DNA from 3 places in the Vibrio hippocampi genome. Region 1 is predicted to be linked to each of the others. Evidence: riboswitches for the same ligand, from Rfam matches in the RefSeq annotation. Region 1 holds a riboswitch; each other region holds the start of a gene.
The links. A riboswitch is a leader RNA that binds a small molecule or an ion and turns the genes downstream of it on or off. The one in region 1 is predicted to bind thiamine pyrophosphate.

Region 1 (3,652 bases):
GAACGTTGATAGGCAGGGTGTGTAAGCGTTGTGAGGCGTTGAGCTAACCTGTACTAATTGCCCGTGAGGCTTAACCATACAACACCCAAAGGGTTTTGATGGACTCAAAGCAAGAACAGATTGAATGTGTAAGAACTTAAACAGCTTTCCAGATTTTTACCTTTAGCTTTTTTAAAGCTGAAAGTAAGCAAGAATTTGCTTGGCGACCATAGCGTTTTGGACCCACCTGACTCCATTCCGAACTCAGAAGTGAAACGAAACAGCGCCGATGGTAGTGTGGGGCTTCCCCATGTGAGAGTAGGTCATCGCCAGGCTTTGAACATTGTCTATTTAAAGCCCTTTTTTGGTCAGACTTTAGATAGTACCACTGCGGAGTGGTAGTTCAGTTGGTTAGAATACCGGCCTGTCACGCCGGGGGTCGCGGGTTCGAGTCCCGTCCACTCCGCCACTTATTTGAGAGCCTCGCTATATAGCGAGGCTTTTTTGAATCTGAAATATTGATTTATCTAGTTAAATCTAATATTTTAGTGACTCTTTAGGGGTGTAGCTCCAATTGGCAGAGCAGCGGATTCCAAATCCGCGTGTTGGGAGTTCGAATCTCTCCACCCCTGCCATCTATCCAAGGCTCTAGCAGAAATGCTGGGGCCTTTTTCTTTGTCTTAAGAAAAGAAGCAGCGGATTCCGCCACTACCAAAGATGTACGTGTTAGGAGTTCGAATCTCTCCACCCCTGCCATTTATCCAAGGCTCTAGCAGAAATGCTGGGGCCTTTTTCTTTGTCTTAAGAAAAGAAGCAGCGGATTCCGCCACTACCAAAGATGCACGTGTTGGGAGTTCGAATCTCTCCACCCCTGCCATTTATCCAAGGCTCTAGCAGAAATGCTGGGGCCTTTTTCTTTGTCTTAAGAAAAGAAGCAGCGGATTCCGCCACTACCAAAGATGCACGTGTTAGGAGTTCGAATCTCTCCACCCCTGCCATCTATCCAAGGCTCTAGCAGAAATGCTGGGGCCTTTTTCTTTGTCTTAAGAAAATAAGCAGCGGATTCCGCCACGATCAAAGATGCATGTATACCAACGAAGACAGATCGAACTAATTTCATGCGAAATGTTTCTTGTATCGCTTTATAAGCCGGTTTAATTCTTTGCTTGCTCCATTTGCTGTGAAAACTATTTCGCGGTTCTCTGAAGTCGATATACGGGCTTTCTCTGAATAAACGATAAACTTATCTAGTTTGCCTCGAACTGCTTTGTGTTAGGATCTATGATTAAATGTAGTATTCACCAAAAGTGACGCATGTAACTTTTTTAATGTGACGTCCGATCGTGGTGATGCTATGGAAATTTTAAATTACTTATATTCCTTACAGGAATATAAAATAAAATAAAAGCAGGGATTGGGTATATGAATCAATTTATGATTCTGGGCTATATAGCGGTCGGTGGTGCGGTCGGTGCTTGTTCGCGTTATTTGATATCTGAGCTATGTGTCTTATTGCTTGGGCGTGGCTTCCCATACGGTACGTTGACGGTCAATGTTATCGGCTCATTTATCATGGGATTGCTGATCGCTGCTTTCGAAGCAGAGATCATGACACCAGAACCTTGGCGTCAGATTATCGGTTTGGGTTTCTTAGGCGCACTAACCACGTTTTCTACTTTCTCTATGGATAACGTTCTATTGATGCAACAAGGTGCGATTTTTAAAGTAGGGCTAAACATCTTGCTCAATGTCACACTCAGTATTTCCGCTGCTTGGATTGGCTTTCAACTCGTTATGAAAAGTTAACAATTTTTGTTAGTGGTTAATGGTTTGATAAAACTATTTGTTTTATACTGACCCACAATACTTGTCGGAGTGCCCTTTTTTGGGCTGAGACCGTTAATTCGGGATCCGTTGAACCTGATTAGATTAGCATCTACGAAGGGAACAAGAGTTCGGAGATCACTTCTCTAGCTGTATTATATCGGCAAGTCCATCTTGTTGATTCCTCTTGTATTCACATATCCGTCAAGCATTTTTCTTTTGTTATTCACTGACTAAAAGGCAATGCTATGTCGACTCGTAAACAATTAAGACAAGAAGCGAAATCTTTTATTGATACGCTATCTGTTACCTCTTATCCCAATTCTACTAAAACCTATATTCAGGGTAGTCGCGAAAATATCCGCGTCCCAATGCGGCAGATCCACCTCTCTGATAGTTTGATAGGAGGAGATAAGGACAATCCTGTCTATCAACCTAATGAGCCAATTCACGTCTACGATACATCAGGCGTTTATACTGACCCTCAGCATAATGTCGATCTATACCAAGGCTTACCAAAGCATAGAGACGAATGGATTGATGAGCGTAGCGATACCGAAGAGCTGCCTCAGTTAAGCTCAGAGTTTGCTCGTGAGCGACTTAACGATAAAACGCTCGATGAGCTTCGATATGGCGCTTTACCACGCATTAAACGCGCGACAGAGGGTAAATGTGTGACGCAACTTCATTATGCTAAACAGGGTATTGTTACGCCTGAGATGGAGTATATCGCTTTGCGGGAAAATATGGGTCGGCAAACACTCGAAGATGCGGAGTTACTTCATCAGCATCCAGGGGAGAGCTTTGGTGCTAAATTACCCAAAGAAATTACCCCAGAGTTTGTGCGTCAGGAAGTGGCACAAGGACGCGCAATTATCCCTGCCAATATCAATCATCCTGAATCAGAGCCGATGATTATTGGTCGAAACTTCTTAGTTAAAGTTAACGCTAATATTGGAAACTCATCGGTGAGTTCTTCTATTGAAGAAGAAGTAGAGAAGTTGGTTTGGAGTACTCGTTGGGGAGCTGATACCGTTATGGATCTGTCTACCGGTAGAAACATACATGAAACCCGTGAGTGGATTTTGCGTAATAGCCCCGTTCCTATCGGCACCGTTCCTATGTACCAAGCGTTAGAGAAGGTCAACGGAGTTGCTGAAAATCTCTCTTGGGAAGTCATGCGCGATACCTTAATTGAGCAAGCAGAGCAGGGGGTTGATTACTTCACCATACATGCAGGTTTACTGCTTAGATATATCCCAATGACGGCTAAGCGCGTCACGGGTATTGTTTCGCGTGGCGGTTCCATCATCGCTAAATGGTGTTTAGCTCATCACACTGAGAGTTTCCTTTACACCCACTTTAGAGAGATTTGCGAGATTTGTGCCCAGTATGATGTTTCATTGTCGCTAGGTGATGGGTTACGTCCAGGTTCAATTGCCGATGCTAATGATGAAGCTCAGTTTGCGGAGCTTCGTACTTTAGGCGAGTTGACTAAGATAGCTTGGGAATATGATGTTCAAGTGATCATTGAAGGTCCGGGTCATGTGCCCATGCATCTGATAAAAGAGAATATGGAGCAACAACTGACTCACTGTCATGAAGCTCCATTTTATACCCTTGGACCTTTAACCACCGATATTGCACCGGGTTATGACCACATTACATCCGGCATTGGAGCTGCGATGATAGGTTGGTACGGATGTGCAATGCTGTGCTACGTCACGCCGAAAGAACACCTAGGGCTTCCGAATAAAGAAGATGTAAAGACTGGCTTAGTGACTTATAAGCTAGCTGCTCACGCTGCGGATCTTGCGAAAGGTCACCCTGGTGCGCAAATTCGTGATAA
Region 2 (3,652 bases), 340 kb from region 1:
AAGCGATCAAGCGTCAATTCCATCACCTCGTGCGCACGGTGCCTGGCGTAGGGCGCGTGCTAGCACCGAAAGGCGACAAAGCGCTATCCGATGTTTTGAGTCGAGGCTGTTGGAGTGAAGTCGAGCATACTGGCGAAGACGGAGATTGGGTAGTCAACAAGCTTGAAAAGGATGGCTCTCAGTTTGAGGTTTATCTGCATGGAAATCGAGTCGGCACGGTGACTTGGGATCTGGTCGGAGACCACAATGTAGACAATGCATTAATGGCTATCGCGGCGGCAAGGCATGTGGGTGTGACGCCTGATCTTGCATGTGAAGCTTTAGGTAAATTTATCAACACCAAGCGTCGTCTGGAAAATCGTGGCGAAGTCAACCAAGTGACGGTTTATGACGACTTTGCGCACCATCCAACGGCGATTACCCTGACTTTAGAGGGATTACGCAACAAGGTAGGCGATAAGCGCATTCTCGCCGTGGTGGAGCCTAGGTCGGCGACGATGAAGCGTGGTGTGCATAAGGAGACTCTGGCGAACTCACTTGCACAGGCGGATCAAGTGTTCCTTTACCAACCAGAAGATATTGATTGGTCGGTGGGTGATATTGCCGCCAACTGCCAACAACCGGCTTTTGTCTCGGATTCTATTGATGCCTTGGTCCAATCCGTGGTCGATAGCGCTCGTCCGGGTGACCAAATATTAGTGATGAGCAATGGTGGGTTTGGCAACATTCACAATAAGCTATTGGAGGCTTTGGCTTGATGACATCAAAAAGCATCACATTAGCGTTTACGGGAGCCTCGGGTGCTCCTTATGGTATGCGCTTGTTGGAGTGCTTGTTAGCACAGGACTATACGGTTTACTTGTTAGTGTCCTCTGCTGCGCGTGTCGTGCTGGCGACAGAGCATGATACCAAGCTACCCGCCAGTCCTTCAGCAATGCACAAAGCCTTAGTGGAGCGACTCCACTGTTCAGCAGATAAGCTCGTGGTTTGCGGAAAAGAAGATTGGTTCTCGCCAGTGGCATCGGGCTCTGCTGCGCCTAAGCAGATGATAGTCTGTCCATGTTCGGCTGGCAGTTTAGCATCGATTGCTCACGGCCTATCGGACAATCTTATTGAACGTGCCGCCGATGTGGTGATCAAAGAAAAAGGCCAACTGCTTCTTGTGGTTCGAGAGACGCCGTTCTCCACCATCCACCTGGAAAATATGCACAAGCTTTCGCAAATGGGTGTCACGATTATGCCAGCGGCACCGGGCTTTTATCATCAACCTCAATCGATCGATGATCTGGTCGACTTTATGGTGGCACGCGTGTTGGATCATATTGGCGCAGAGCAAACCTTGGTTCCTCGTTGGGGATATGACCAAAGGTAACCCATCGGTTATTTTTTATTTAAGAGCCAATTGTTTATTTAAGCGCAAATTTTTTAGTGAAAAACAAGCCATTGAATAAAGGCTTACACGATTTAGTTTGGCGTTTTTGTAACGAAACCGTTACAATTCGCCCTTCACTGTACAGTGAACAACGGTAACTCACGGGGTGCGCACAGTAAGCGCTGAGAGTAAGCATGGCTTAAAACCCGTAGACCTGATCCAGATAATGCTGGCGTAGGGATTGAGCAGTCAATAGATACAAAGCGAATCTGGGTTCTGAACCATCTCATGTAGGTTAGTATTTTCATTAATCTTACATGGAAGCAGTTATTATACTAAGGACAGATCCTGTGAAAGTAAGTCACCTTTTAAAAACCACTTTAGCCACTTCTTTACTCACTGTTGCGCAGGCTTCTGCCGCGGACACGTTGACCGTTTATACCTACGACTCATTTGCTTCTGATTGGGGACCTGGACCTGCGATTGAAAAAGCCTTTGAAGCAAAATGTGGCTGTGATCTTCAGTTTGTTGCGCTTGACGATGGCGTCTCTATTTTAAATCGCCTGCGCTTAGAAGGCTCTAGCAGCAAGGCTGATGTGATTTTAGGTCTTGATAACAACTTAATTAGCGAGGCTAAGGCATCAGGATTGTTGGCGCAACATCAAGTGAATACTCAAGCGTTAACGCTGCCGGGTGGTTGGAATGACTCAGTATTTGTTCCTTTTGATTACGGTTACTTTGCTTTTGTCTACAACAAAGAAAAACTATCAAACCCACCTAAGAGCCTAAAACAACTGGTCGAGCAGCGCGATGACATTAAAGTTATCTATCAAGATCCTCGTACCTCGACACCGGGACAAGGTTTACTGCTGTGGATGAAATCTGTCTACGGTGATCACGCTTCACAGGCTTGGCAGCAAATGGCTAAGAAGACCGTCACAGTGACAAAGGGTTGGTCAGAAGCCTATTCTATGTTCCTCAATGGCGAGGCGGATATGGTGTTGTCTTATACCACTTCTCCGGCCTATCACATCATCGCTGAAAAAGATCAGCGTTTTGCCGCAGCCAGCTTTGAAGAGGGGCATTACACCCAAGTGGAAGTGGTGGCAAAAGTGGCTAAGAGCCAGCCAAATCCGCTCGCGGATGAGTTTATGCAGTTTGTGGTTTCTGAGGAATTTCAGTCGCAAATCCCAACAGGGAACTGGATGTATCCGGTAGTGGATACGGCTCTGCCAAGCGGCTTCGAGCAACTGAGCGTGCCAAGCACCGCTTTATCATTCAATTCTGATGAAGTAGCGAAGCATCGTAAAACTTGGATTCGAGAGTGGCAGTCAGCTCTAATTAAGTAGTGATTGAGCGGCTCTTTGGAGCCGCTCTGTTTTTTTGAGGTGAGTGTGAATCGAACGCCCAAATTAGGCTTAGCCATTTTGCTGGTGATTGCCGTTTATGTGGTTACCGCATTGTGGAAGCTATTGTCCTTTTCTTCATGGCAAGATATCAGTTGGATTATTGGTGATCCGTATTATCAACATGTCGTGAAATTTAGTTTTCTGCAGGCAAGCGCATCGACACTGCTCAGTGTTGGTTTAGCGATCCCAGTGGCGCACGCCCTGTCGAGACGACACTTTTTCGGTCGGGACATATTGCTTAAATTGTTCGCGACGACTCTAGTGTTGCCGGTTTTGATCGGTGTATTTGGGATCCTAGCGATTTATGGTCAACAGGGACTGCTTGCCAAACTCTTTGCTCTGTATGGTACGGAGATGCCTTTTTCCATTTACGGTTTATCCGGTATCTTGCTGACTCACGTTTTTTTTAACCTTCCTTTCTCAGCCCGACTGCTACTCACCAGTATCGAGAGTGTGCCTATTGAGCAGCGCAAGCTGGCTTCGCAATTAGGAATGAATAGCTGGCAAGTGTTTAAATTTGCAGAATGGCCTCGCTTAAAACAGCATTTACCCCATGTGGTTGGTTTGGTATTTATGCTCTGCTTTACCAGTTTTGCCACTGTCATGGCGCTGGGTGGAGGACCAAAAGCGACCACGATTGAGCTTGCCATTTATCAGGCAATAAAGTTTGATTTTGACCTACAAACTGGAGCGGCGTTGGCGCTGGGTCAAATGCTATTTTGTGCCTCTTTGGTTCTGCTGCTTGGTCGCTTTCACTCGCAACCACAAAGCCGCAGTCATTATGGGGCAGTAGAGGGCATTTTTATTCGGGACTCAAGATTGAAGAAGAGTTGGGATAGCTTTTGGATCATGGGTGTTCTCGTCCTACTCT
Region 3 (3,652 bases), on a different contig from region 1:
CGCCGAGTTATCAAATGGTGGAACATGAATCGGAGAACGGAGATCTTGTGCCAACACATAACCAATCGCGTCTTGGATTGGCAGCGTTAACGTGTCAGTAATAGGGGAGATTGGCGAGAGCATTTTTGATAGTGCTTCTTCGATAGGCATTAAGCCCGGAGCGTCACAGCATCCCATAAGGTACCTTGTTTCATCGTTTTCTATTTATTACCGTCAAAATGTACCACACTTTTTATGTCAGTAAGGGCGGTAAATGAGCGAACAAAGGAAATTTGTTATGTCAGCTTAGAGTTAACATTATTCGGTACAGAATTTGTGGATGAAATTCCGAAAGATTGAGAGTATCCTTTAGCCCCCGCAGTTCATGTCGCGTGGGAAGAGAGTACAAGCAAGAGGTAATTGAATGTCAGGTTTAAGTGAATCAGCACAACGAGTAGTGGATGCGTTGTCTGAGCGTGGTTTAGAAACGCCCATGTTGCCAAACAGTGTCAGCGCAGCAGAAAAAAAACAGCGAATTGAACACCACATGCGTGAAATTTTAACATTGCTTGAGTTAGATCTCAGCGATGATAGCCTGATGGAAACCCCGCAACGCATTGCAAAGATGTATGTGGATGAGATTTTTTCCGGTCTTGATTACAACAACTTTCCTAAGATCACCGTTATCGAAAACAAGATGAAGGTGAGCGAGATGGTGAGAGTGAAAGATATCACAGTCACCAGCACTTGTGAGCATCACCTCGTGACCATCGACGGAAAAGCCGCTGTTGCCTATATTCCGCGTGGCAAAATTATCGGTCTGTCAAAGATCAACCGTATCGTTAGGTTCTTTGCCCAACGTCCTCAAGTGCAAGAGCGTATGACTCAGCAAATTTTGATTGCACTGCAAACGTTATTGGAAACCGATGATGTGGCGGTGACCATTGATGCGACTCACTACTGTGTTAAATCCCGTGGTGTGATGGACGCGACCAGCGAGACAACGACTACCGCACTTGGTGGTATCTTTAAATCTAATCCCGCGACCCGCCATGAATTTTTACATGGTTTGCGCTAAGTTATGACGGATTAGCCTATCAGTATGCGAAACTCAAGCCTCACTATCAGGAGGCTTGATTTTTTTCATCCTTACCACAATCGCCCACTGTATTGTCGATATCTTACTTTCCTTACGTTGACTCTCCCCAAAGTTTCCCGAGCATTATCATTGTGTTAATTTGTTTGTAAGGAAATTATTACAAGAAAAATCACTATGGAGTTATACCTCGAATCAGCCGTGGTACAAGCTGGGTCTCATGTTATCTGCGTGGCAGAGATGTGCGAGGCGTTTAAAAAGGGTCGTAAGCATAAATACGCAATGCTATTTACTTTCCAAGAGACAGTGAAAAGTGAAGGGGTTGCTAGAAGCATTTCAACCACCGCAGGCACTATGGGAGTTAAAATCGACGACCCTGTGGCGCGCTACTTTTTACGCCAACTCAAAGACCTTAACTTTCCGGTGCGACGCGCCAATTCCATTGGGGAAGAGGATCAGGTTGAAGTCATTAATCGTTTTGAAAATCGCAGTGGTGGCAAGCACTTATATATTGTTCGTGTCAATCATGATGACTATTTCGGTTTTGTTCAACTCGACCGGAATATGCCCACCGCAGATCGCCATGCCATTGTTAGCAACGTCAATGACACCAATGCGTTCAATTTGCCTTCTGAACTAGGTCAGTTGTTTTTAGTTGCTAACCACTGATGCCTCTCAATAGTTTGCTCGTTTGTTAACCACTAAAAAATTAAAAGTGTATAAGCGTTAAACTCCTGTTATTATGACGCCCAATTAGTCGGGGAGCATGACTCATAGAGGATATGCTGAGATCGAATTCGAGACCCGTTGAACCTGATTCAGTTAATACTGACGTAGGGAACTAGTCACATCTTGTCTTAGCTTCATTCTAAGGATCGCGTTCGACGCGGTTTTTTGTCTAGCGCCAGATGTCCGTCTATTACCCTAGGTTAAATAGGAGTAATAATGATGGCACACAATGGTAGTCAAACCTCTACACCGATTGTTTTAACGATCGCCGGCTCTGATAGCGGCGGCGGCGCAGGTATTCAAGCGGATATCAAAGCGATTAGCGCAACCGGCAGTTATGCATGCTCGGCGATTACCGCCATTACTTCCCAAAACACCTTAGGCGTGTCAGCCATTTTCCCGATCCCGCTTGACCATGTTGCCAGCCAAATCGACGCAATCTTCAGTGATCTCAATGTCGTCGCGGTTAAAATTGGTATGTTGGCGGATAGTGAGATCATTACTGTCGTTGCGGAGAAGCTAAAACAGTATCAACCCAAATTCATTGTATTAGATCCGGTGATGGTTGCCACCAGTGGCGATCTATTGCTTGAGCAATCGGCGATTGCCACCCTAAAAACAGAGTTGATCCCCCTTGCGGATATTATCACGCCCAATTTACCTGAAGCTGCGGCGTTAACCGCTTACTCAATAACCAACGGCTCAATCACCAACGGCTCAATAACCGACAGCCCAATAGCGGATAACCGAATACCGAAAACGCAAGCTGAAATGGGGCAGATGATTGAGCAACTGCGTCAGTTAGGCGCTAAAGCGGTGCTGCTAAAAGGTGGACATCTTGAACAAGATGAAAACAGCAATGACCTGCTGGTGCTGGAAAATGACACCCATTTATTGAGTGCTAAGCGTCATCCAACGCAAAACACTCATGGCACGGGGTGTACGCTTTCGGCCGCCATTGCGTCTTATTTAGCCCAAGGGCAAGCCTTGCCAGACGCGGTGCAATCAGCGAAGCAATATATTACCCAAGCGATTCAGCATGCTGACCAATTGACGATTGGTCAGGGTCATGGACCTGTGCATCATTTCTATGCCAAATAACCCACAATCCATGCCTGATACTAACAAGCAATCCATGCCAAACAATAAGCTGAATCACGCGATGGCAACCACGCTTCAATCATCGCCAATCCTGCCTACGACGCCGGTAGGGATAGAAGTGGTGGCTGGACAGTTGCGGTATCGGGATAGCGCAACTGCCACCTTGAATCGATTGAATCTCACTCTACCGGCAGGTCGTTGGAGCGTGCTACTTGGGCGAAGTGGTTGCGGAAAAACCACCGTGCTGCGTTATTTAGCTGGCTTATTAGACGAGCAAGTTTATTGGCAAGGTGAGCTTAAAACCAGTGACGGTAAGCCTTTGCTCAATCGCGTGGCTTATATGGCTCAGCAGGATCTGTTGCTGCCTTGGCTGAATGTGGTGGACAACGTCTGTTTAAGTGAACGATTTCTGCCAAAAGCGGCTAAGTCCGGCTACTTTCGAGCACAGGCGCTGGCGCTATTGTCGCAGGTAGGGCTTGCCGATTACGCGTTGGCCATGCCCGATCAATTGTCGGGCGGCATGCGCCAAAGGGTCGCATTGGCAAGAACGCTGATGCAGGATAAACCTGTGGTGTTAATGGATGAACCGTTTTCTGCTCTGGATGCGGTGACGCGCTATAAATTGCAACAATTGGCGGCGGAGTTATTGCAACATAAAACCGTTATTTTGATCACTCACGACCCACAAGAAGCCGTTCGTTTGGCGCATACGCTTTATGTGTTAAAAGGTTCTCCCTCTCATGCTTA

Region 2: it holds a riboswitch for thiamine pyrophosphate, as region 1 does, so the genes downstream of both, thiB (thiamine ABC transporter substrate binding subunit) here and thiC (phosphomethylpyrimidine synthase ThiC) in region 1, are expected to answer to the same signal.
Region 3: it holds a riboswitch for thiamine pyrophosphate, as region 1 does, so the genes downstream of both, thiD (bifunctional hydroxymethylpyrimidine kinase/phosphomethylpyrimidine kinase) here and thiC (phosphomethylpyrimidine synthase ThiC) in region 1, are expected to answer to the same signal.

What each region holds. Positions count from the first base shown of each region.
Region 1 covers NZ_CAKLCM010000001.1:29,092-32,743, reverse strand. Annotated here, with positions in the region: rRNA gene L9Q39_RS00170 (23S ribosomal RNA) at 1-78, shown strand, start outside; rRNA gene rrf (5S ribosomal RNA) at 199-314, shown strand; tRNA gene L9Q39_RS00160 (tRNA-Asp) at 372-448, shown strand; tRNA gene L9Q39_RS00155 (tRNA-Trp) at 538-614, shown strand; gene crcB (fluoride efflux transporter CrcB) at 1,402-1,785, shown strand; TPP riboswitch at 1,841-1,943, shown strand; gene thiC (phosphomethylpyrimidine synthase ThiC) at 2,052-3,652, shown strand, end outside.
Region 2 covers NZ_CAKLCM010000001.1:367,752-371,403, forward strand. Annotated here, with positions in the region: gene mpl (UDP-N-acetylmuramate:L-alanyl-gamma-D-glutamyl-meso-diaminopimelate ligase) at 1-758, shown strand, start outside; gene L9Q39_RS01860 (flavin prenyltransferase UbiX) at 758-1,372, shown strand; TPP riboswitch at 1,525-1,631, shown strand; gene thiB (thiamine ABC transporter substrate binding subunit) at 1,723-2,721, shown strand; gene thiP (thiamine/thiamine pyrophosphate ABC transporter permease) at 2,767-3,652, shown strand, end outside.
Region 3 covers NZ_CAKLCM010000003.1:869,564-873,215, reverse strand. Annotated here, with positions in the region: gene moeA (molybdopterin molybdotransferase MoeA) at 1-177, opposite strand, end outside; gene folE (GTP cyclohydrolase I FolE) at 404-1,057, shown strand; gene L9Q39_RS17050 (hypothetical protein) at 1,253-1,744, shown strand; TPP riboswitch at 1,824-1,932, shown strand; gene thiD (bifunctional hydroxymethylpyrimidine kinase/phosphomethylpyrimidine kinase) at 2,021-2,905, shown strand; gene L9Q39_RS17040 (ABC transporter ATP-binding protein) at 2,997-3,652, shown strand, end outside.